One region of the Synechococcus sp. PCC 7336 genome, then DNA from elsewhere that is predicted to be linked to it. Evidence: predicted binding sites of a transcription regulator. Region 1 holds the regulator's gene; each other region holds the start of a gene.
What was found. The regulator NtcA, encoded in region 1, controls nitrogen genes in cyanobacteria. The targets are predictions, from matches to a motif close to GTANCNNNNGNTAC.
Positions count from the first base shown of each region.

Region 1 (5,211 bases):
ATGGGCATGGCTTCCTGATTCTCAACCGGACCCACCTCGTCTACGGGTTCGCCCAAGACGTTAAAGATGCGACCCAAGGTGGGGGGGCCCACCGGCACGGAGATGGGAGCGCCCGTATCGATGACTTCCATGCCGCGTACCAGACCGTCCGTAGAAGACATGGCCACCGCTCGGCAGCGGTTGTCCCCCAGCAGTTGCTGAACTTCAAACGTGACTTTTACCTCAATGCCGCTTTCATTGGTGGCTTCGACTTTGAGGGCGTTATAAATTTCGGGTAGTTTGCCGTTGGGATATTCGGCATCGATAACGGGGCCAATCACCTGAGTGACGTAGCCGATGTTGGTTGCAGTTGTTGTGACCATGCTCGCAATAAGCTCCTGGCAGCGATGTCTGTATCTATCGTCGAATGAAATCTAGAATTGAAGGAAATCTAGAATTGAAGGAAATCTAGAATTGAAGGAAATCTAGAATTGAAGGAAATCTAGAATTGAAGGAAATCTAGAATTGAATGAAGGGGTTGGCTTGAATTGAGTCGGCTTGAGGTTGCGATCGCGACACCGTCACTCGATGTGCGACGCTAAGCACTTTTGCTCACCATTTTCCGCTGACTAGGCTATCACTTGGCCGTGACCTCGGTAAACCGCGATCGCCCAGTCAGAGAGAGGCTGAAAAATTACCCTTGCCACTTGGCGGACATGTGCTCGGCTAAGTCTACAACGCGCTGGGAGTAGCCCCACTCGTTGTCGTACCAAGCCATCAGCTTGACCAAATCGCCATCGAGAACCGTGGTTAGGAGAGAGTCCACCACAGAGGAGCAATGGGCCCGACGGTAGTCGATCGAAACCAAGGGAACTTCCGAATAACCCAAAATACCGGCCAAACCATTCTCAGAGGCTTCTTTGAGGGCACCGTTCACTTCTTCGGCAATGACCTTCTGTTCGGTTTGAACGACCAGATCGACCAAGGAAACATTGGGGGTCGGAACGCGGACTGCCAAGCCCCCCAGCTTCCCCTTAAGCTCGGGCAGCACGAGTGCAACAGCGGTTGCTGCCCCAGTGGTGGTGGGCACAATGCTCAAGGCAGCGGCACGGGCGCGGCGCAGATCGCGGTGGGTGTTATCCAGCAGACGCTGGTCGCCCGTGTAGCTGTGGGTGGTGGTCATAATGCCCCGCACCACGCCGAATTTCTCCAGAATGACCTTAAGGATGGGGGCAAGGCAGTTGGTGGTGCAGCTCGCGTTGCTCACCACAATGTCTCCCACGGGATCGTAATCGTTTTGGTTGACCCCATAAACGTAGGTGGGAACGTCAGACCCCTTGGCAGGAGCAGTAATCATGACTTTCTTGGCACCGGCTTCGACGTGGCGGGCAGCGCCTTTGTAGTTGCGGAAGACGCCAGTGGCTTCGATTACCAGATCGATGCCCATTGCTTTCCAGGGCAGGTTGTTGGGGTTGCGATCGGAAACCACTGTGATGGCTTTGTCATCGAGGAGTAGCTTGCCATCTCGGGCTTCGACATTCACGCCCTCGAGAGGACCGAGGATAGAGTCGTATTTGAGCAGGTGAGCGCTGGTATTAGCATCCCCCGTATCGTTAATGGCAACGATATCGAGGCCGGAGTTTGCTCTCGTCAACCAGCATCGTAAGAAGTTACGACCGATGCGGCCAAATCCGTTAATGGCTACCTTAATCACTGACCCTTTCCTTGCGTTTTTACGAACAGGTGTTGCTGACTAGCACATCATATCGCAATCGTCACGACATCTATAGATTCAATTTAGATTCGAGCTGATTCTGATGTTGGATCTCAGAATCTATGATTTAGCTCCATGTTACTGAGTCTATACCCGAGTGACGATCGCCGACGCCTTTCATTCCTGCCGGACGTCAGTCGAGCAACGCCGGACGTCAGTCGAGCAACGCCGGACGTCAGTCGAACAACGAGGATCATTCTATTCTATTGCGATCGCGCTCCGAGCAAGCGTTTGGTGGGGTCCGTGCTGGCGATCGATCTCCAAGGGAGAGATGGGACGTAGAGAGGATATACTGAGTGGCGACTTATACAAAGCAGGCATCGCCGTTAGAGCCCCCTTTGCGAGCCTCTAGGTAAATCGCTTGCCCAGTTGAATCGGATCGCGAACGGTAATTTTTTTCTTGTGAATAGAAATATAGTTGTGTTTGCGCAAATCGCCCAATAACCGCGTAATGGTGACTCGCGTCGAGCCGATCGCCTCGGCAATTTCTTGGTGGGATAAACGCAAGTCGATGGTGACGCCATCGCTGCTGGGGAGGCCAAAGTCGCGGCAGAGAATGAGCAAGAAACTGACCAAGCGAGAGCCCATATCTCGATGGGCTAAGGTCTCGATCATCATCTCCGTTTCCAAAATCCGAGAAGACAAGCCTTTTAGCAGTAACATCGCCAATTCGGCATTATCTTCTAGCGCCTTTTGTACCTGCTCGATCGGCAGCGACTGTAACTCGACCGTCGTGAATGCCACTGAATGGTAAAAGCGATCGGAATGTTGTCCCGTCAGCAGGGAAAGCACCCCAAAAATACTATTTTCCCGCAATAGTGCTACCGTAATCTCTTCCCCCGATTCGTACACCCGCGAGAGCTTAACTGCCCCTTTCTGGAGAAAATAGACTCGTTCTGCCGGATCGCCCGGAAAGAAAATGGTCTTGCCGCGCTCGTAAGTGTCCACCATTGGCGGATACTGAGTGCCTGCCATTTCCTTAAAAACAGAGGATAGGGGTCTTTCAGGGGCTGCTACCGAATCCAATGGGATCATAATCTCTATCCTCAGTCAGGTGTATTAACTCTCAATGACGAATTGATTCTGTAGACCGATTGGTGCTCGATATTGGCTTTGGATAGAGATCTGTCGCATTCTATTTAATTGGCTGTCAATCCAGTTAAAACTCTAACGCGCTCAATTCGGCAGGTTAAGCTGGCCAATCTGCATGATGGAGCCTTAATTTTTTACATACACTAGAGGCTATCCGCCGTCAGGTTTTGTATCCTAGTGCACATTTTTCTCAAAGATAAACCGATAACAGCTCGATCGCCACCAATTGCCTGGACTCGGCAAGCCCATTTGGGTCAGAATTGCTGCTCGGGATAGAGTCCATAATTGTCTACACCCTTGCGAGTTTCATCGTTGATGTCTGTAATGACCGTCGAACCCGGCACGCTCTATTTGGTGGGAACGCCGATTGGCAATCGCGGCGATGTATCGGATCGCGCCTTACATATTTTGCGCGAGGTGGACTCGATTGCAGCAGAAGATACCCGTCATTCCGGTAGCTTGCTCAAATACTTTGGCATTTCCACCCCATTGCTGAGCTACCACCGCCACAACATTGCCCGCCGCACGCCAGAATTAGTCGCGAAGCTACAGGCGGGAGAGGCGATCGCCCTGGTGACAGATGCTGGCATGCCCGGTATCTCCGATCCGGGGGTGGAGTTGGTGCAAGCCTGTATTGCCGCTGGCATCGCGATCGTGCCCGTGCCCGGTCCCACCGCTCTGATTGTGGCGTTAGTGGCCTCGGGTTTGCCCGCACAGCGATTTGCATTTGAAGGGTTTCTCCCCACTGCGCGCAAGCAGCGGGACGCGATTCTGCAAGAGCTTGCGGAGGAGAGGCGCACGATAGTGTTGTATGAAGCCCCGCACCGCTTGACCCGCACGCTGAAGGATTTACTGGCCTATGTGGAGCCCGATCGCCCCATTGTGGTGGCCCGCGAATTAACGAAACGTTACGAGGAATTTTGGCGGGGAACGGTGGCGTCTGCGCTGGAACAGTTCGCCGAGCGATCGCCTCGGGGTGAGTTCACCTTAGTTTTGGCAGGCGCGCAGCCTAAGCCTGCGGATACGTCGGAATCTGCTTTGCGCGAGCAATTGCGGGAGTTGATAGGGCAGGGTCTATCGCGATCGCAGGCGAGCCGTCAGGTGGCCAAACAGACCGGCTGCGATCGGCGGGCTATATACCGGCTATCCCTCGCGCTAGAGGGGACCGAATCGGACAATCCCCCCGTGCAGTAGGATAAAAAGGCCCTTCGATCGGCTTGACAAAACCCTTTCCCCACAACCCTTTGACTCAGCTATGGATCTCACCTACCGCCCCCGCCGCCTGCGCCGCACTGCTGCCATCCGCGACATGGTGCAGGAAACTCAACTGTCTGTTAAAGATCTGATTTATCCCTTGTTTGTGATGGAAGGGGAAAACACCCGCGAAGAAGTTACCTCTATGCCGGGGTCTTATCGCTATACCCTCGATCTGCTCGTCAAAGAAGTGCAAGAGGCGCATCAGTTGGGCATTCGGGCGATCGCGCTCTTCCCTGCCGTACCCGAGGAGAAAAAAGATTCCTACGGCAGCGAAAGCTTCAATCCCGACGGCTTAATTCCTCAAGCGCTGAAAGCTATCAAAGCCGCTATCCCCAACATTACCCTCATCACTGACGTGGCCCTCGACCCCTACAACAGCGACGGTCATGACGGCATCGTTCGAGATGGCATCATTCTCAACGACGAAACTGTCGAGGTCTTGGTCGAGCAAGCACTGTGTCAAGCAGAAGCGGGGACCGATATTGTCGCCCCCTCCGACATGATGGACGGTCGGATTGGAGCATTGCGGGAAGCGCTGGACGAAAAGGGGTTTGAAGACGTTGCAATTCTGGCTTATTCGGCTAAGTATGCTTCTGCCTATTACGGTCCCTTCCGCGATGCCTTGGGTTCTGCTCCCAAGGCGGGCGATAAAAAGACCTACCAAATGGACCCTGCCAATGCTCGCGAGGCCATGCGCGAAATGGAGTTAGACGAGATGGAGGGGGCAGATATGGTGATGGTGAAGCCTGCGTTAGCTTATCTAGACATCATTTATCGCATCAAAGAATCTACCAATCTGCCAGTGGCGGCCTATAACGTCAGTGGTGAGTACGCCATGATTAAAGCTGCCGAGCAAATGGGCTGGATTGATGGCAAAAAGGTGATGTTGGAAACGCTGCTGAGTATGAAACGGGCGGGTGCCGATCTGATTTTGACGTATTTTGCCAAGGAAGTGGCGCTGTTGTTGCAGTAAGGTTCCGAGCTCTGAATTGCCCTCACCCCCGACCCCTCTCCCCTCGCGAAGCGTGGCGTCAGCCGTAATTCTGGGGGAAGGGGTTAGGGGATGGGGTCCAGTCCCTTGTCGAACCCACGTTGGGAGAATATCGGTA
Region 1 is NZ_CM001776.1:3,992,789-3,997,999, forward strand. Features, by position in the region: gene atpD (F0F1 ATP synthase subunit beta) at 1-362, opposite strand, end outside; gene gap (type I glyceraldehyde-3-phosphate dehydrogenase) at 674-1,693, opposite strand; gene SYN7336_RS31205 (hypothetical protein) at 1,829-2,035, shown strand; gene ntcA (global nitrogen regulator NtcA) at 2,102-2,788, opposite strand; gene rsmI (16S rRNA (cytidine(1402)-2'-O)-methyltransferase) at 3,170-4,039, shown strand; gene hemB (porphobilinogen synthase) at 4,101-5,075, shown strand.

Region 2 (5,211 bases), 1.2 Mb from region 1:
TACCCCTTTCAATTCGGTGACGAGACAGCCCACCTGCGGGAGCTCGGCCGTGTCGAGATTGTTCGCTTGGCGATCGCGACTCAGTGCCAGCAAGGTCAGCTTCTCGGCAGAGCCCCCCGATCCCCTAGGGGTTTCTACCCCTAGCAGAGCGGCCAAATCTAAAACCCACAGCAACCGCCCCCGCTGATTCACCACTCCGGGCAGGTGGGGAGGGACGCCGGGAATCGCGCAGATGTTGCGGCGCACCTCAGTCATGGCTTCACTGGTATTTTCCAGCGGCATCGCCAATTGCACTCTAGGTCCGAGTTGAATCTGAAAGTATTCCTTCAGCATGGGTTGCGACTGCCGAGAGTGAGAGAAGTGGGGAACAGTGGTTCTGGAAGGCACGGCGCTGCCCGAACGCGTTCGGGACTTGCAGCCATTTGTGGAAAAGATTTTGCCGAGCTGCGATCGCGCGGAGATTAGTGCAGATATTGCTGCACGGTGGTCATAAATTCATTGGGGGCAAAGGGTTTGGTAATGTAGGCATTTCCCCCCTGTCGCAAGGCCCAAAACTGGTCGAATTCTTTGTCTTTTGAGGAGCAAAAGATGACGGGAATGCTGTCAAATTCGGAAGATTGGCGCAGCTCGCGGCAAAAGTCGAGGCCAGTGGCCCCCGGCATAATGATGTCGAGCACAATCATATCTGGCTTGGCGGGGCTTTTCTTCAACCATTCCCAGGCTTCTTCGGCAGAGCTGGCAAACTGAACGTGGTGTCCTGCATTTTGTAGCAGCGAGACAATTAATTGCTGTTCGGCGCGGGAATCTTCAACCACTAAGATAGATTTCATACTTGAGGTACCTTTGATGAAATGAGGCGTTCAATGCGAGACAAGAGGTCTTGAGAATTGAACGGTTTGGTGATGTAATCCGTCGAGCCAGCCATGCGGGCTCGCAAGCGATCGATCGCACCATCGCGGCCGGTCAACATCAGAATCGGCACGTCTTTTAATGCAGCAGATTGCCGCAGTAGCCGACAGAGCTCGTAGCCACTAATCTCCGGCATCGTAATGTCCAGCAAAATGGCACTGGGTTTGCGACGCACTAGCGCTGTCAGAGCCCGAGCCGGTTCCAGCAACTCCAACACGTCGTATCCAGCCGATTCGAGGGTTAAGCGAACTTTCCGCTGTACCGCTTTGCTGTCATCAATACAGGCGATGGTAAGTCGGGGCCGATCGCTCGCCGCCTGCAGGTTACCCAACCGAATGGCACCACTTTCCACCAGCGGGCCGATCAGTTCGGCCAGCCTCAGAACATCGACTGAGAAACATTCGGCCATGCGATAGAGACAGGGGGATTCATCCAGCAGGGCATCGAACCGATCGCGAGGGGGGAGGTGCCTCAGTAGCTCGCTCAAATGCTCGAACAGTTGCCCTCGATCGCCTGAAACAATCCGCTGAAAGGGGGAGGGGATGGTGGGACGCAATTGTCGCCAGCGCTGAATCTGCGTCCTGCGAGAGGCGATCGCCGTTTGGATCGGTACGTCCAGCAAAATGGGATCTAGGCCCAAAACCCGTTCGAATTGAATGTCGGTCTGCGGAATTGCCAACAGTTGGGTCATCCCCTCGCTGGTAACTTCCAGGAGCGCCTGTCGCACTTGCTTCAGGGTGAGTTCGCCAGATTGCCAAAAGTGGCAAATCAGATCGTAGGGGCCGAGGGATGGGATAGGATGCCATGCGAGGCTGGGAAAATTGGAACTGAGACAATATTTCAATCGGTCTAGATCCCCTTGAGTACTGGCAGCAAAATGCAGCTTTCCATTACCCACAACAACCTCCCAGAAGATGCCGCTGCCCTCTTTATCGTGAAAAACCAATCGCCCCGAAAGACGATTATCGATAATTCTCCTCAGTACTTTGGCAGGGGAGGAGTTGGATCGAGGTGAACTTGAAGGTAAAGGCGCGCTAGCAACCATGCAAACCTCGCTGCGAGACAAATTTCATGTTTCATGGGAAGCCCAGAGGCAGATAATTGAGATCGCGAGCAATGACAGCCCGACAATGACAGACCGAATCTGAGCCAATCGATTCCCGGGAAGCGGCCCGAGAATTTCATCCGATGCGTAGCGCATGATGCACCTGCACAACCGCGATCTTACCCAGACCGTATACTTTGATTAACTTGCCACTAGTTTTTCCTGAGAACCTTTCAAACGGACATCAACGGACATCCCTTGCTGCAACGGCAGGTGAGACTGTTGGCTTAGGTTACAGGTTTGTTTGCGTCCTACTTCAAATATCGGGCATTCCTGACAAACCTATTGATTTCGACAGGTCCATCTCTTCAGCCGATCGCCTACCCGCCGCAAACGCCAGTTGGCCTCAGATAAAGATCTAGTTTTTGGAGATATGTAGTCAGAGTTACAAAAGACCGGATCTTTACCTCGTAAGCTACGCCCATTCATGCAAAGACAGCCGATTTCAGCTCGATGGAGCGGGTTCGAGATCGAGTTGTGATGCTTTGCGAATCGAGGAATGCAGCTATGCCTGAAGTCACTTTTCCCGCCTATAAAACGGGCGATTTTTTAGTAGATTATGAAGAAAAAGTTTTTCCCGATGTTCAGGCTGAACCTGGGGAGAAAGCGCTCGTCACCTTCCACACGGTTGCATTTGAGGGCTCGATTGGGCTCGTCAATCTGTTGCAAGCCACCCGTTTGATTCGCAAAGGCTTCGAAACCTCCGTGCTGCTCTACGGTCCTGGCGTTACCCTCGGCGTGCAGCGGGGCTTTCCCAAGCTGGGAGATGGGGCATTTCCCGGTCACCTAGCCATGAACGACCAACTGGTCAAGATTATGGAAGAAGGGGGGAAAGTTTACGCCTGCAGATTTGCGCTACAAGCACTGTACGGCCATGGCGAACCTTCTTTGATCCCCGGCATTACTCCCATTAATCCCCTCGATGTTTTGGACATCGTATTAGTCCATCGCAAAGAGGGAGCCTTTATTTTGGATACCTGGACGATGTAGTGACTACTCTCACCGCTACCCCTACGGGGCTAGCGGGAGCTTCTCAGACTCACGAGTGAGAGTTGCTGTTTCACAGGCATCCCAGCGGATAAGCCTCCACAGCCAGAGAGCGGTAGTCCAACCGCCCTGCGTTTAACTATCCTATCCCCCTCACCGCCAAACGCTCTGCGTTCTGGCGGGAGTACCCCGGAGGTCATGATGGACAAATCCCCCACGATTCGAGTCGCTGCCGCACAAATCAGTCCGGTGTTATTTAGCCGGGAGGGAACGACCGAGAAGGTGCTGGCGGCGATCGCCGATGCCGCCCAACAGGGAGTGGAGCTAATCGTCTTTCCCGAGACCTTCATTCCCTACTATCCCTATTTCTCCTTCGTGCAGCCCCCTGTGCTGATGGGCAAGGAACACATGCGTCTTTACGAAGAAGCTGTGGTCGTTCCCGGTCCAGTCGTGGATGCCGTCAGCCAAGTGGCCAAAGATCGCGGCATAGTGGTGGTTTTGGGCATAAACGAGTTGGATGGGGGGTCTCTCTACAACAGTCAGTTGCTATTCGATGCGGACGGGTCGCTGTTGCTAAAACGGCGCAAGCTTACCCCCACCTTTCACGAGCGCATGGTGTGGGGACAGGGGGACGGAGCCGGACTCAAAGTGGTGGAGACTGCCGTGGGTCGGGTGGGCGCTCTCGCTTGCTGGGAGCATTACAACCCTCTGGCGCGCTATGCCTTGATTGCCCAGCGGGAGCAAATTCACTGCGCCCAATTCCCCGGTTCGATGGTGGGGGATATCTTTGCCGAGCAAATCGAGGTCACCATTCGCCACCACGCTCTGGAGTCCGGCTGTTTTGTCGTCAATGCCACTGGCTGGCTGTCCGCCGAACAGGTGCGGCAGATTGCGGACGATCCCAAATTGCAGCGGGTATTGGCGGGGGGCTGCCACACCGCCATTATCAGCCCCGAGGGAAAACACCTGTGCGAGCCCATTCGAGAGGGGGAAGGACTGGCGATCGCCGATCTGGACTTTTCTCTGATTATCAAGCGCAAGCGCATGGTGGATGCGGTCGGTCACTACGCTCGCCCCGAGTTGCTCAAGTTGTGGATGAACAGCGACCCGCAGCCCTACTCGCTGGAGACCGGAACAGGGGCGATCGCGCCAGCAGTCCCCCCACCGGAGGCAGAGCCTGCCCATTCCTCAAACGCGATCGCCCACTGCGACCCCCAACCGGTCGCTTGAGTCAACCCTTTCCCAACCCAACCGTTCCTGCAGTCGAGCCTAGCCAAGTCAATGAATAAACAACGATTGATTACCGAGCTGCAATCCCGAGGACTGAACCTCTGCCGAGACGATCTGGGGGTGTCCGGTCGCAAGGGGGGAGCGGGACCCTCCGACCACAAGGCCGCGATCGTGGATGGTACGACCGTGATGGTGCCAGTGTTTACAGGAACCGCCTCCCAGTCCCCCTACAGCTCCAGAGCAATTCCTCAACCCCAGGCCAACCGAGAAACTCCCACCGCCACCCTGACTAAGGCTGGCGAGGCGATCGCCACCGTTCAGTTCCCCCCCGAGCCCGAGTTTTACAGTCTGACCACTGCGGATGGCATTCCCTATCGAAAAATCGCCCTGCTGCACGGTCGAGATGTGCTGGCTACGACCGTCTTGCAAACTTGTATTCGCTATGGCGATCGCGACACTGCCTGCCAATTTTGTGCCATTGGCGAGTCTCTCGCCAGCGGGCAAACGATCGCGCGCAAAACACCCGAACAATTGGCGGAAGTGGCGGAGGCAGCGGTGCGGCTGGATGGGGTGAAGCATTTGGTGATGACCACCGGTACCCCGAACGGTCGCGATCGCGGCGCAGCCTATTTAGCCGACTGTGCCCGTGCCATTAAAGCGAGGGTGAATCTGCCCATTCAAGCCCAGTGCGAACCCCCGGACGATTTTGTCTGGTTCGAGCGTATGAAAGCAGCGGGCATCGACAGCTTGGGTATGCATTTGGAGGCCGTTTCTGCCGGGGTGAGAGCCCGCATTATGCCCGGAAAAGCGGAGGTTTCGGTGGAGACCTATATGGAGGCATTTGCCGCCGCAGTGAAGGTGTTTGGCTGGGGGCAAGTGAGTACTTACCTACTAGCAGGTTTGGGAGACAGTTTGGAGACTCTCGTGGAAACCAGCGATCGCCTCATTGCACTGGGGGTCTATCCCTTTGTGGTGCCCTT
Region 2 is NZ_CM001776.1:169,255-174,465, forward strand. Features, by position in the region: gene SYN7336_RS23835 (chemotaxis protein CheW) at 1-387, opposite strand, end outside; gene SYN7336_RS00835 (PleD family two-component system response regulator) at 462-830, opposite strand; gene SYN7336_RS00840 (response regulator) at 827-1,855, opposite strand; gene SYN7336_RS00845 (MSMEG_0572/Sll0783 family nitrogen starvation response protein) at 2,522-3,004, shown strand; gene SYN7336_RS23840 (Nit6803 family nitrilase) at 3,203-4,231, shown strand; gene SYN7336_RS00855 (MSMEG_0568 family radical SAM protein) at 4,283-5,211, shown strand, end outside.
Region 2: the regulator NtcA is predicted to act here: its motif matches at 2,390-2,403, upstream of SYN7336_RS00845 (MSMEG_0572/Sll0783 family nitrogen starvation response protein).

Region 3 (5,211 bases), 1.5 Mb from region 1:
ATAGCCGTTATCGGAGGGAATGCGTCCGGCGGAAGTGTGGGGTTGGAACAATAAGCCGCTGCGCTCTAATACCGCCATGACATTGCGGATGGTGGCGGTGCTCACCCCCAAGTCGTAGGATTGGGCTAAGGTTTTGGAGCCCACAGGCTCTGCCGTGGCGATATAACTGCGAACCGTCGCCCAGAGAATATTTTGCTGTCGGGCATTCAAGTTAATTTGCATGGGGATCGTTGTACCGCATCGAGTGACTTCGGCTGTATTGCTGTACCTACGTGTATCCCACAGGTTGAATTCAGCGTAGCGCAGCCAGTTGCACGATCGCTAGTCTTCCCTGAAGTTACTCCCGCTATCCGTTCCAATCGACCTTCGAGCGATCGCCAACCTACCGCTAATTTTGGCGTTTGGGGCGTTCTCCCGGTTAGGATCGTATCGCTGACGCAGTTGCCGTTTAGCCAACTTAACTCCTGTCCTGACAGTGCTTATGCGCATTTTCCTCAAATCCAAGCTTCACAAAGCAATAGTGACTGAAGCGAATTTGGCCTATACGGGCTCCATCACCATCGATAAAGCCTTGATGGAGGCTGCCGATTTAGCTGAGTACGAGAAGGTATTGGTGGTGGATAATACCAATGGCAATCGCTTGGAGACTTATGCGATCGCGGGCGATCGCCATTCTGGCGTCGTCTGTATGAACGGTGCTGCCGCCCATTTGGTTCGGGCAGGGGATGAAATCACCATCATGTCATTTCACCTCCAAGACAAGCCCACCCAGCCGATCAAGCTCTTGCTGGATGCCAACAATCGCATTTTTAAAAATCTAACTCAGTTAGAGTTGGTCCGATAGCGGCACCCCGTCTAAGCAGAGACCCGTAGTTTTGAGAATGTGTCTATTAGACCCTTTCACTAGCGCTGTGGTTCGCTGCGCTAAATGCCTGGATTACCCCAAAAAAAGCCCCTCGCTTGAGGGGCGATCGCGCTTCAACGAGTTGCATTGACTTACACGTCGTAGTAGAGGGAGAACTCGTAGGGGTGAGGGCGCAAGCTGAGGGGAATCACCTCGTTGTCCAGCTTGTACTCGATCCAGTTGTTGATGAAGTCCTCGGTAAAGACGCCGCCTTCCAACATGAAGGCATGGTCGCTTTTGAGGTTCTCCAACGCCTCCGAGAGGGAGCCGGGAGTGGAGGGAATTTTTTCCAGTTCTTCGGGGGATAGATCGTAAATATCGACATCCAAGGGGCTGCCGGGATCGATTTGGTTCTTGATGCCGTCCAAACCAGCCATCAGCATGGCAGCAAAGGCCAGATAGGGGTTGCTGGTGGCGTCGGGGCAGCGGAATTCCAGACGCTTGGCCTTCGGATTGGAGCCAGTAATCGGAATCCGCACGGAAGCAGAGCGGTTGCCCTGCGAGTAGGCCAGGTTAACCGGCGCCTCAAAACCGGGGACCAACCGCTTGTAGGAATTGGTGGTGGGATTGGTAAAGGCGAGTAGGGCAGGAGCGTGCTTGAGGATGCCGCCGATGTAGTGCAGGGCCATCTGGCTCAGGTTGGCATAGCCGTCACCAAAGAAGAGGGGCTGGCCGCCTTTCCAGAGGGACTGGTGGGTGTGCATGCCGGTGCCGTTGTCGTTGAACAAAGGCTTGGGCATGAAGGTCACCGTCTTGCCGTGCTTCTTAGCCACATTCTTGATGACGTACTTGTAGATCATCAAGTAGTCTGCAGCGGAGATCATATCGGCAAACTTGACCCCCAACTCCGCTTGACCGCCTGTGGCCACTTCGTGGTGGTGCTTTTCGATCGGCACCCCTAGCTTGCCCATGGTCAGTAGCATTTCGGTGCGAAGGTCTTGGTAGGAGTCGGTGGGGGAGACGGGGAAATAGCCTTCTTTGTAGCGGGGCTTGTAGCCTAGGTTGCCGTCCTCTTCTTCGCGACCGGAGTTCCAGCGACCTTCGATGGAATCCACATAGTGATAGGCACTGTTTTGGGTTTGGTCGAACCGAACGTCGTCAAAAATGAAGAATTCTGCTTCGGGGCCAAAGTAGGCGGTATCGGCAATACCAGTGGAACTGAGATAGGCGATCGCTTTAGCGGCGATGCTGCGGGGGCAGCGCTCGTAAGGCTCGCCAGTGCGGGGCTCGCTAATGCTGCAGGTGAGGCTGAGGGTCGGAACTTCGGTGAAGGGTTCGAGCCAAGCGGTGTTGGGGTCGGGCACCATCAACATGTCGGATTCGTTAATGGCCTTCCAACCGCGAATACTGGAGCCGTCAAAGGCCAAGCCTTCCGCGAAAGTATCGGTGTCTATTTGATCGACATAGAAAGAGCAATGCTGCCAGGTGCCGGGTAGGTCGATAAATTTCAGATCGACAATCTGGACATCGTGCTCCTGAATCAGGTTCATTACGTCTTGGGGTGATGCCATTCGCGTCTGTCTCCTTTTAAATACCTGAATTTGTTCCTAGACGCCCCGATTCAATCGCTTCAAGAATACTGGAGCACCGGAGTCAATAGAGCGTCAGATTTTGCTCACCCGATCCTAGAGAGCCACCTACCCCTGTTTTGTATCTAGCAATACCAAAAAATCCGTTCTGCCTTAAGTGAATCTGCAGATACCTTCGCCCCCACCTCAATGCACCGAGTGGGTTGCTGTAAAGGTGCAACCCACTTGACGGAAATGACAAAGCTTCGCAGACGGGACAATGCGATCGTATAAAATAGCGCTCTATACTTTTCCGGCTATTAACGCGCTCTCCAAGATTGCTTGCGCCGCTAAGTTGCCTGAAATCGTTGCCCCTTCCATGCTGTCAATGTAATCCTGCATGGTGTAGCTACCGGCGAGGAAGAAATTGGGCACGGGGGTTGTTTGGTCGGGCCGATAGGGGTCCATTCCCGGCCCCTCGCGGTAAAGGGATTGGGCTAGCTTGACCACGCTGAACCAGGTCACATTTAAATTGCGGGCCGAGGGAAACAGATCTCGAACCTGCTGGCTAACCTGCTGGGCGATCGCCTCATTTTTCATGGGCACAAACCGATCGCCGGGGGTGAGCACCAATTGCAATAGCGAGCCTTCCCCCTCTTTGTAATAAGAGGACGGACTGGTGAGGGCGAGATCGGCAAAGCAGGAGAAATCGGCGTCGGCGGTGTAAAGCAGGTTATCCAGCCCGATGGCAGACGCCTGCTCGGCTGCCGTTTTCGCTTCCCCCCGCAATTCCGTCACCCAGCCGTCAAATCGCAGTTGGACGGTCACCACCGGCACGGCCTCCAGTTTGTAAATATTGTCGAACTGAGGCCAGCGACGCCAGTGGGGGGGCAGTAGGCGGTGGGTGCCGGGAATAGCCGCCGCGCAGACATAGGCATCGGCAGTGACTGTGTCCCCGTCAGCGAGTTTCAGACCCGAGACCCTCTGCCGATCTTCAGTTCCTGCCGTCAAGATTTCGCTGACGCCGCGACGGAGATGGAGTTTCGCCCCCCGCGATGTAATGTAGTCCACAATCGGTTTGTGGAGAAATTCGGCAGGAGAGCCTTCTAGCATGCGCAACACCGATGCCTCGGTTTTAGTGGCGAAGAACAAGAAGATGGTCAGCATGCAGCGGGCGGAGATATTCTCGGTGTCGATGAAGCCGAGGGCGTAGGCGATCGGATTCCACATGCGTTTGAGGCTGCCGTTGGAGCCGCCGTGGCTGCGAAACCAAGCGGCGAAGCTGATGCGATCGAGCTCGCGCACCTGCTGCATAGCTCCGTTAAAGTCCACCAAGCCGCGCACAATCGGGCTGGTGCCGAGGGCGATCGAGTTTTGCAGTTTGTCTCTGGCCGACAACTGCGAGGTGGTAAAGAACGCCTTTAAGCCATTGAAGGGGGCTCTGGCAAAGAAGCGAAAATCGAGGGCACCCAGCTCGCCACCGCGATTGACAAAGGTATGGGTGTGTTGTTTGGTCAGGAGATGGTCGAGGGCTCCCACTTTGGCCATCAGTCCAAAGAGGTTGTAGTAGCAGCCGAAAAAGACATGCAATCCCATTTCGATGTGGTTGCCATCTTTGTCTATCCAACTGCCAACTTTGCCCCCCACAAACGGACGATTCTCAAAAATTTCGACGGTGTGGCCCGCTTCCACTAGGTTGACGGCGGTATTCAGACCAGCCAGCCCAGCTCCAACAATGGCGACGTGCATGCGAATTTCCCTGACGTCAACTGTAACGCAATGTAAATCTTCCTCATTCTAAGGCACTAGCTGCGCGCGATCGCGCCAATCTGGGCGAAACAAAAGGGACGCCACAATGCGTCCCTAGTCCGCTGCAATGCGATCGCAAGACAGTCACGAGATCGCACTGAGATTTAGCGCTTGCGCTGAATGGCGAGTTCAGCCTGCCGGAGTTCGCTAGCCACTCGATCGAGCCGGTCTTGACGAATGGGACGAATTTTCTCTTGACGATAGTAAGAGCCCAAGGTGTTGAAGATGGTTCTGAGGGTGGTGTAAGACTGATATCCCTTATAGCGATTGCGGTTGTAGCGAGAGCCAAATGCCTCCATCACCGAAAGGGCCTCTTTGCGCACCTCCGCTTGATTTTCAGCCTCTGGGGGAACGGCGATCGCCTCGCGCAGCACGTCTACCACCACCTGCGCATCGTCATAATATTTACCCGAAAGACGCTCGGTTCCTGGAGTCGAGGCACAGCCGGAGACAAACAGCACTGCCACCAGCAGCAGCGCTACGACTTTAGACAGGAAAATTTTCATGAAAATGTCTCAATGGGGGAAACAGCCTCTATTCAGCATAGGCGAAGACGGACACTTAACCAAGCGCAATCAAATGAAATCAAAGTTAACATTATTTACCCAGCCCCAGCACTAACCTGTTGGCAAACAAGCTTTGCCCCAAGCAGAGAAGGTAGATCGTCTGGGGTAAGTCTCTATTCCGCTCGACTGGACTTAGCCGAAGTGGCCGCTCACATATTCGCGAGTTTCTGCTCGAACGGGATGATTGAAGATTGCTTCTGTGCGGTCGAACTCTATGAGGCGACCGACCCGTTCGCCTTCATCATCGACTTCGGCATTGAAGAAAGCCGTCATGTCCGACACGCGGGCGGCCTGCTGCATGTTGTGGGTGACGATGGCGATCGTATAGTTATGCTTCAGTTCTTCGATTAACTCCTCAATCCGACGGGTGGAAATGGGGTCGAGGGACGAACAGGGTTCGTCCATTAGCACCACATCGGGCTTT
Region 3 is NZ_CM001776.1:425,747-430,957, reverse strand. Features, by position in the region: gene SYN7336_RS02120 (heat-inducible transcriptional repressor HrcA) at 1-222, opposite strand, end outside; gene panD (aspartate 1-decarboxylase) at 482-844, shown strand; gene glnA (type I glutamate--ammonia ligase) at 997-2,415, opposite strand; gene zds (9,9'-di-cis-zeta-carotene desaturase) at 2,716-4,161, opposite strand; gene SYN7336_RS02100 (hypothetical protein) at 4,326-4,727, opposite strand; gene pstB (phosphate ABC transporter ATP-binding protein PstB) at 4,920-5,211, opposite strand, start outside.
Region 3: the regulator NtcA is predicted to act here: its motif matches at 2,555-2,568, upstream of glnA (type I glutamate--ammonia ligase).

Region 4 (5,211 bases), 1.7 Mb from region 1:
CAGTCCCATCAACCAATTCCAATTGTCTAGCCCCGCTCGGCCCAAATCTTGCAGGAGAAAACTTTCGTGAAAGAGATTTCCCTCGCGAATCAACAACTCGTGCTCGGTGATTTCGACATACGCTGTCGAGGGGGTGACGTCAAACAGGGATAGCATTGCGCGACTGACGGGATCGTCCGCAACCTGCATGGCAAAGCGCATGATGGGGGCTCCTAGAGTCTGGGTGAGGGCTCGGGCAGGAATAACTTCGGTCGAGCGGCAGGGGTGCAGGCCAGGATACGCCCGTGGCTGAGGGTGTAGAGGGCTGCAGCTTGAGTGCGAATGGCCTCGAACTCGTCTGACGCATCCAACACCACCAGACTAGCCGGACGACCCAGGGCGATTCCGTAGCGATCGTCAAGATTTAGGGTCTTGGCTCCGTTATGGGTCACCATATCCAAACAAGCTTTGACTTGTTCTCGACCAGTCATCTGACAGATATGAACGGCCATGTGGGCTACGTTCAGCATATTGCCAGTGCCCAGGCTGTACCAAGGATCGCGGATACAATCATGCCCCAATGAGACATTATTTCCCTGCTGCCAGAGTTCTTTGACTCGCGTGACTCCCCGCCGTTTGGGGTAGGTATCGGTGCGCCCCTGCAGGGTGATGTTGATCAGGGGGTTGGCCACACAGTTGAGTTGGGTGCGGCGGATCGAGCCGAGCAGTTTTTGGGCGTAACCGTTGTTATAGGAATGGAAGGCGGTGGTGTGACTGGCGGTGACGCGGCTGCCCAGATCGCGGCGCAGGGTTTGAGCCACCATCACTTCTAGAAAGCGGGATTGGTCGTCATCAATTTCGTCGCAATGGATATCGATGAGTTTGTCGTATTGTTCTGCCCAATCGAAGATCTGCTGGAGCGATCGCACTCCGTCTTCGCGGGTGAGTTCGTAGTGGGGGATGCCGCCGATCGCATCTGCGCCTAATTTCAAGGCCTCTTCCATCAGCTCGAGCTGTTGCGGGCTGCCATAGAGGCCATCTTGCGGAAAGGCCACCACCTGCAGGTTCATCCAATCTTTGACTTCCTCCCGCACGGCCAATAGCCCCTTGAGGGCGATCAAGCTCGATTCGCTCACATCAGCATGGGAACGGACGTGTAAGACGCCTTGGGCGGCTTGGGTTTTGAGGGTGGCGATCGCCCTTTGCTCGACATCTTCGATCGACAGTTTTTGCTTGCGATCGCGCCAGATTTCAATGCCTTCAAACAGGGTGCCACTTTCGTTCCAGCGGGGTTCGCCTGCGGTGTCTGCCGAGTCGAGGTGAATGTGGGATTCCACAAAGGGGGGGATAGCGAGGCGATCGCTGCAATCAATTTCTTCGCGGGCGGTGGCGTCGAGGCGGGGGGCGATGGCGGCAAAGGTTCCGGCGGCGATCGCGATGTCTTGAGGAACTGAATGGTCTTGCAATCGGGCGCGGCGCAGAATGAGGTCGAATGGGGGCACAAATGTCCTCTCTGACTCGAATGCCTCAAGCATGGCATGCCATTCGCTGGGCGATCGCCCACTGGAGCTTCAAAAGGCGATCGCCATCGATCGGCCCAATGGCTTGGAGGCATGAAATCTGCTCTAGAGCACTTCGGGCCCCGATTCCCCCGTACGAATGCGAATCGCTTGCTCCACAGAGGAAATAAAAATCTTGCCGTCCCCGATTGCCCCCGTGCGGGCTGCTTCGATCGCCATCTGCAATGCCTTATCGAACTTTTCGTCCGCCACTACAATCTCGACCCGCAACTTTTGCAAAAACTCTGTGGGTTGTCCCGTCTGGCTCTCTTGCCCGGTCGTCATGCCTCGCTGGCGACCGAACCCGCGCACTTCACTAATCGTCATACCGGCGACACCGATCTCCACCAGCGCATTTTTGACAGCTTCTAGACGAAACGGACGAATCACCGCCGAAATTTTTTTCAACGAACAGCCCTCTATATGGCAGCAGTTTGTTTTTGGTGTATCACTCAGTCTGAGAGTTAAATTGTAGCGATAGCTACTTTCCCACGGACAGATGTCGAAGGAGATACTCCATCGCGGACAAACGACAGGAACCCCTACAGATAAGTCAGTTCGACGGGGAATCCTCGCTCGAAAGATAGCCGACCTCAATCGTTTGTCTTAACTCTGATGCTGTCATTTCGTATCGTTCTTTCTCCGCTGGCTTCCGAGATCCGTCTGCGCTGAAAGGTAATGGACGCAATAGAAGATGCCTTTAGCCGCAAACTTTACCTCTGCGGGGGGAATCCATAGTTATAATGCAGAAAAGATTAACTTTTGTATCGTTCCTGTATCTTAGGGGAGATTTCCGCAGTCTGAACCTGTGGTTCCCTGCAAGATGCCTCCATCGTCCCCCCCCAAAACTGGCTCAATCAATAATGACTAAAGCTATCGATTTGCCATCTTCCTCTCCCTTCAAGATCCCCCGAACTTGGTCGATTGGCTTTGCTGCTGTGGCGGCGGTGGGAGCGATTTACTTGGGCTCGACGCTGTGGCGGCAACGGAGCGCGGGCTGGGATGTCAATGCCCTGACGGTGCCGGTGGAAGAACAGCCCATTGCCATTCGCATTACCGCCAGTGGCGCCATCCAACCCATCAGCAGTGTTAACTTGAGCCCCAAAAATGCAGGACTGATTGCCGAGCTGCTGGTGGAGCAGGGGGATGTGGTTGAGGCGGGGCAACCGATCGCCCGCATGGATGCCGAAGATATCAATGCCGACGTGGCTCGCGCTCTGGCTCAGGTGGATCGGGCCGCAGCCGAGTTAGACGAGGCCAGAGCGGGTAACCGTCCTGAAGAAATTGCCCAGGCTCGCGCCCGCGTCGCTCAAGCCGAAGCCCTCGAAATTGAGGCCGAGGCCCGGTTGGCACTGGCTCTAGATCGCCTAGAACGCAATCGATCGCTGGCAGCGGAGGGAGCGATCTCTCGGGACGAAATGGATGGGGTTGAGAATGAAGTCAATGTGACCCAAGCCACCTTGGCGTTGCAGCAAGCCAACCTGCAGGAGACTCGCGATGCCCTGAGCTTAAGTCAGCGGGGCAGTCGCGACGAAGACATTGCGGCAGCCGAGGCGGAGCTAGCTGAGGCACAAGCCCAGTTGCAATCGGCTCGGGTGCGTCAGGCAGATACGGTAGTGCGGGCTCCCTTTACCGGTACAATTACGCAGAAATTCGCCACGGTGGGTGCATTTGTGACGCCGACCACCTCGGCGTCCGATGCAGCATCGGCCACCTCGACGGCGATCGTGGCGCTGGCCGACGGATTGGAGGTGCTGGCGGAAGTTCCCGAAGTCGATATCGGCCAAATTCGGCTGGGTCAAACGGTGGAGATTTTAGCCGATGCCTATCCCGACGAGGTGTTTGAGGGGCAGGTCAAGCTGATTGCTCCAGAAGCGGTGGTGGAGCAAAATGTCACGTCATTTCAGGTGCGAGTCGATTTGGTCACTGGCCTGGATAAGCTGCTGTCGGGCATGAATGTGGATGCCACGTTTATTGGCGACGAGGTCCCGAATGGGTTGGTGGTGCCGACGGTGGCGATCGTGACGATTGATGGCAAGACAGGAGTATTGGTGCCGGAGGATGACAACAAGCCTCGCTTCCAACCGATTACGATTGGGTCTTCGGTGGGCAACGAAACGCAGATCTTGAGTGGCATTGAAGCGGGCGATCGCGTCTTTATCGATCTGCCCCCCGATGTCAATTTGGAAAACCTCAACTTCGGTCGCGATCGCGACAGCTAATTCGCTGACTTTGCAGGCTATTTCTTCTCAACTCCCTATCCCAGAAGTACTGTGCCATGAATCTCGCTGAAAGTTTCTCGATGTCGATCGCAACGCTGACGGCAAACAAGCTGCGCAGCACGCTGACCATGTTGGGGATTGTGATCGGCAATGCCTCGGTGATTGCGCTGGTGGGTTTGGGAGAAGGGGCGCAAAACTACGTCCAAAGCGAAATTGAAGGGTTAGGTCCCAATATCTTATTTGCGCTGCCGGGAAATACCGAATCGCAGCGGGCGGGCTTTAACCAACCCAAAACCCTCGTGCTAGCCGATGCTGTTGCGATCGCCGAACAGGTGCCCTCCGTCGTTGCCGTCGCCCCCGAATACAACACGCGCGGCGTCGTGTCGGTGGGCAATCGCAGTTCTAACACCACCATTGTCGGCACTACTGATGGGTTCCCGCTGGTGCGCAATTTCGACGTGGCTCGGGGGCGATTTGTCTCCGAGCTCGACCTACAACGCAACCGCCCAGTGGCGGTATTGGGCTCTGAATTAGCCGATCGCATGTTTGACGATCGCAATCCGTTGGGCACTCGCCTGCGCATCAACAATGTCAGCTTTGAAGTGATTGGCGTATTGGCAGGAAAAGGCTCTAGTGTTGGCCTCAACTACGATGAAGTGGCCTTGGTGCCGATTACGACGATGTCTAGTCGCTTAGTCGGACAGACTTCTCCTTTTGGCATCGAGCTGACCTATGTTTCGGCCTCGATTGCAGATGAAGAGAGCATGAGGGCGGCAGAGTTTCAAATCGCCAATCTATTGAGGCTGCGCCACAAGATTGTCAATGAAGATGATTTCGTCATCCGCAGCCAGAAAACCCTGCTGGCATTTACAGATACGGTCACGGGGGCACTGACATTGCTATTGGCGGCGATCGCCGGTATCTCGCTGTTTGTGGGGGGGATTGGCATTATGAATATCATGCTGGTGTCGGTGAAGGAGCGGACGCAGGAGATTGGCTTGCGCAAGGCGATTGGGGCGTCGCAGCAGGATATTTTGGTGCAATTTACGATTGAGTCCGTGCTGCTGGCGGTGATTGGCGGCGGCATCGGGGTGACGATTGGGGTCTCTGGCCTCGTGGCCATTGGTATTTTTGCCCCCTTCAATCCCGGTATTTCGCTGGTGGCGATCGCCGGTGCTGTTGGGGTATCCAGCGGCATCGGCCTGATCTTTGGCGTCATCCCCGCCCGTCAAGCTGCCAAGCTCGATCCCATTGTCGCGCTGCGAACGGCGTAGATATTGCTCTTCGCACCCGATCGACATCCTGCTCTTCGAACCTCGCTTGAGTTGCCACTATGTCTCACCCCGTCTCAATCTCTCAACCCGCCTCTCCACCGCCCATCCGACTCGAAGACGTTTCCAAGGTTTATGGTGCCGGCAATACAGAGGTGCGGGCACTATCGCACGTCAACT
Region 4 is NZ_CM001776.1:2,319,376-2,324,586, reverse strand. Features, by position in the region: gene SYN7336_RS25460 (hypothetical protein) at 1-201, opposite strand, end outside; gene codA (cytosine deaminase) at 213-1,481, opposite strand; gene SYN7336_RS11045 (P-II family nitrogen regulator) at 1,605-1,946, opposite strand; gene SYN7336_RS11040 (efflux RND transporter periplasmic adaptor subunit) at 2,402-3,760, shown strand; gene SYN7336_RS11035 (ABC transporter permease) at 3,817-5,034, shown strand; gene SYN7336_RS11030 (ABC transporter ATP-binding protein) at 5,094-5,211, shown strand, end outside.
Region 4: the regulator NtcA is predicted to act here: its motif matches at 2,010-2,023, upstream of SYN7336_RS11045 (P-II family nitrogen regulator).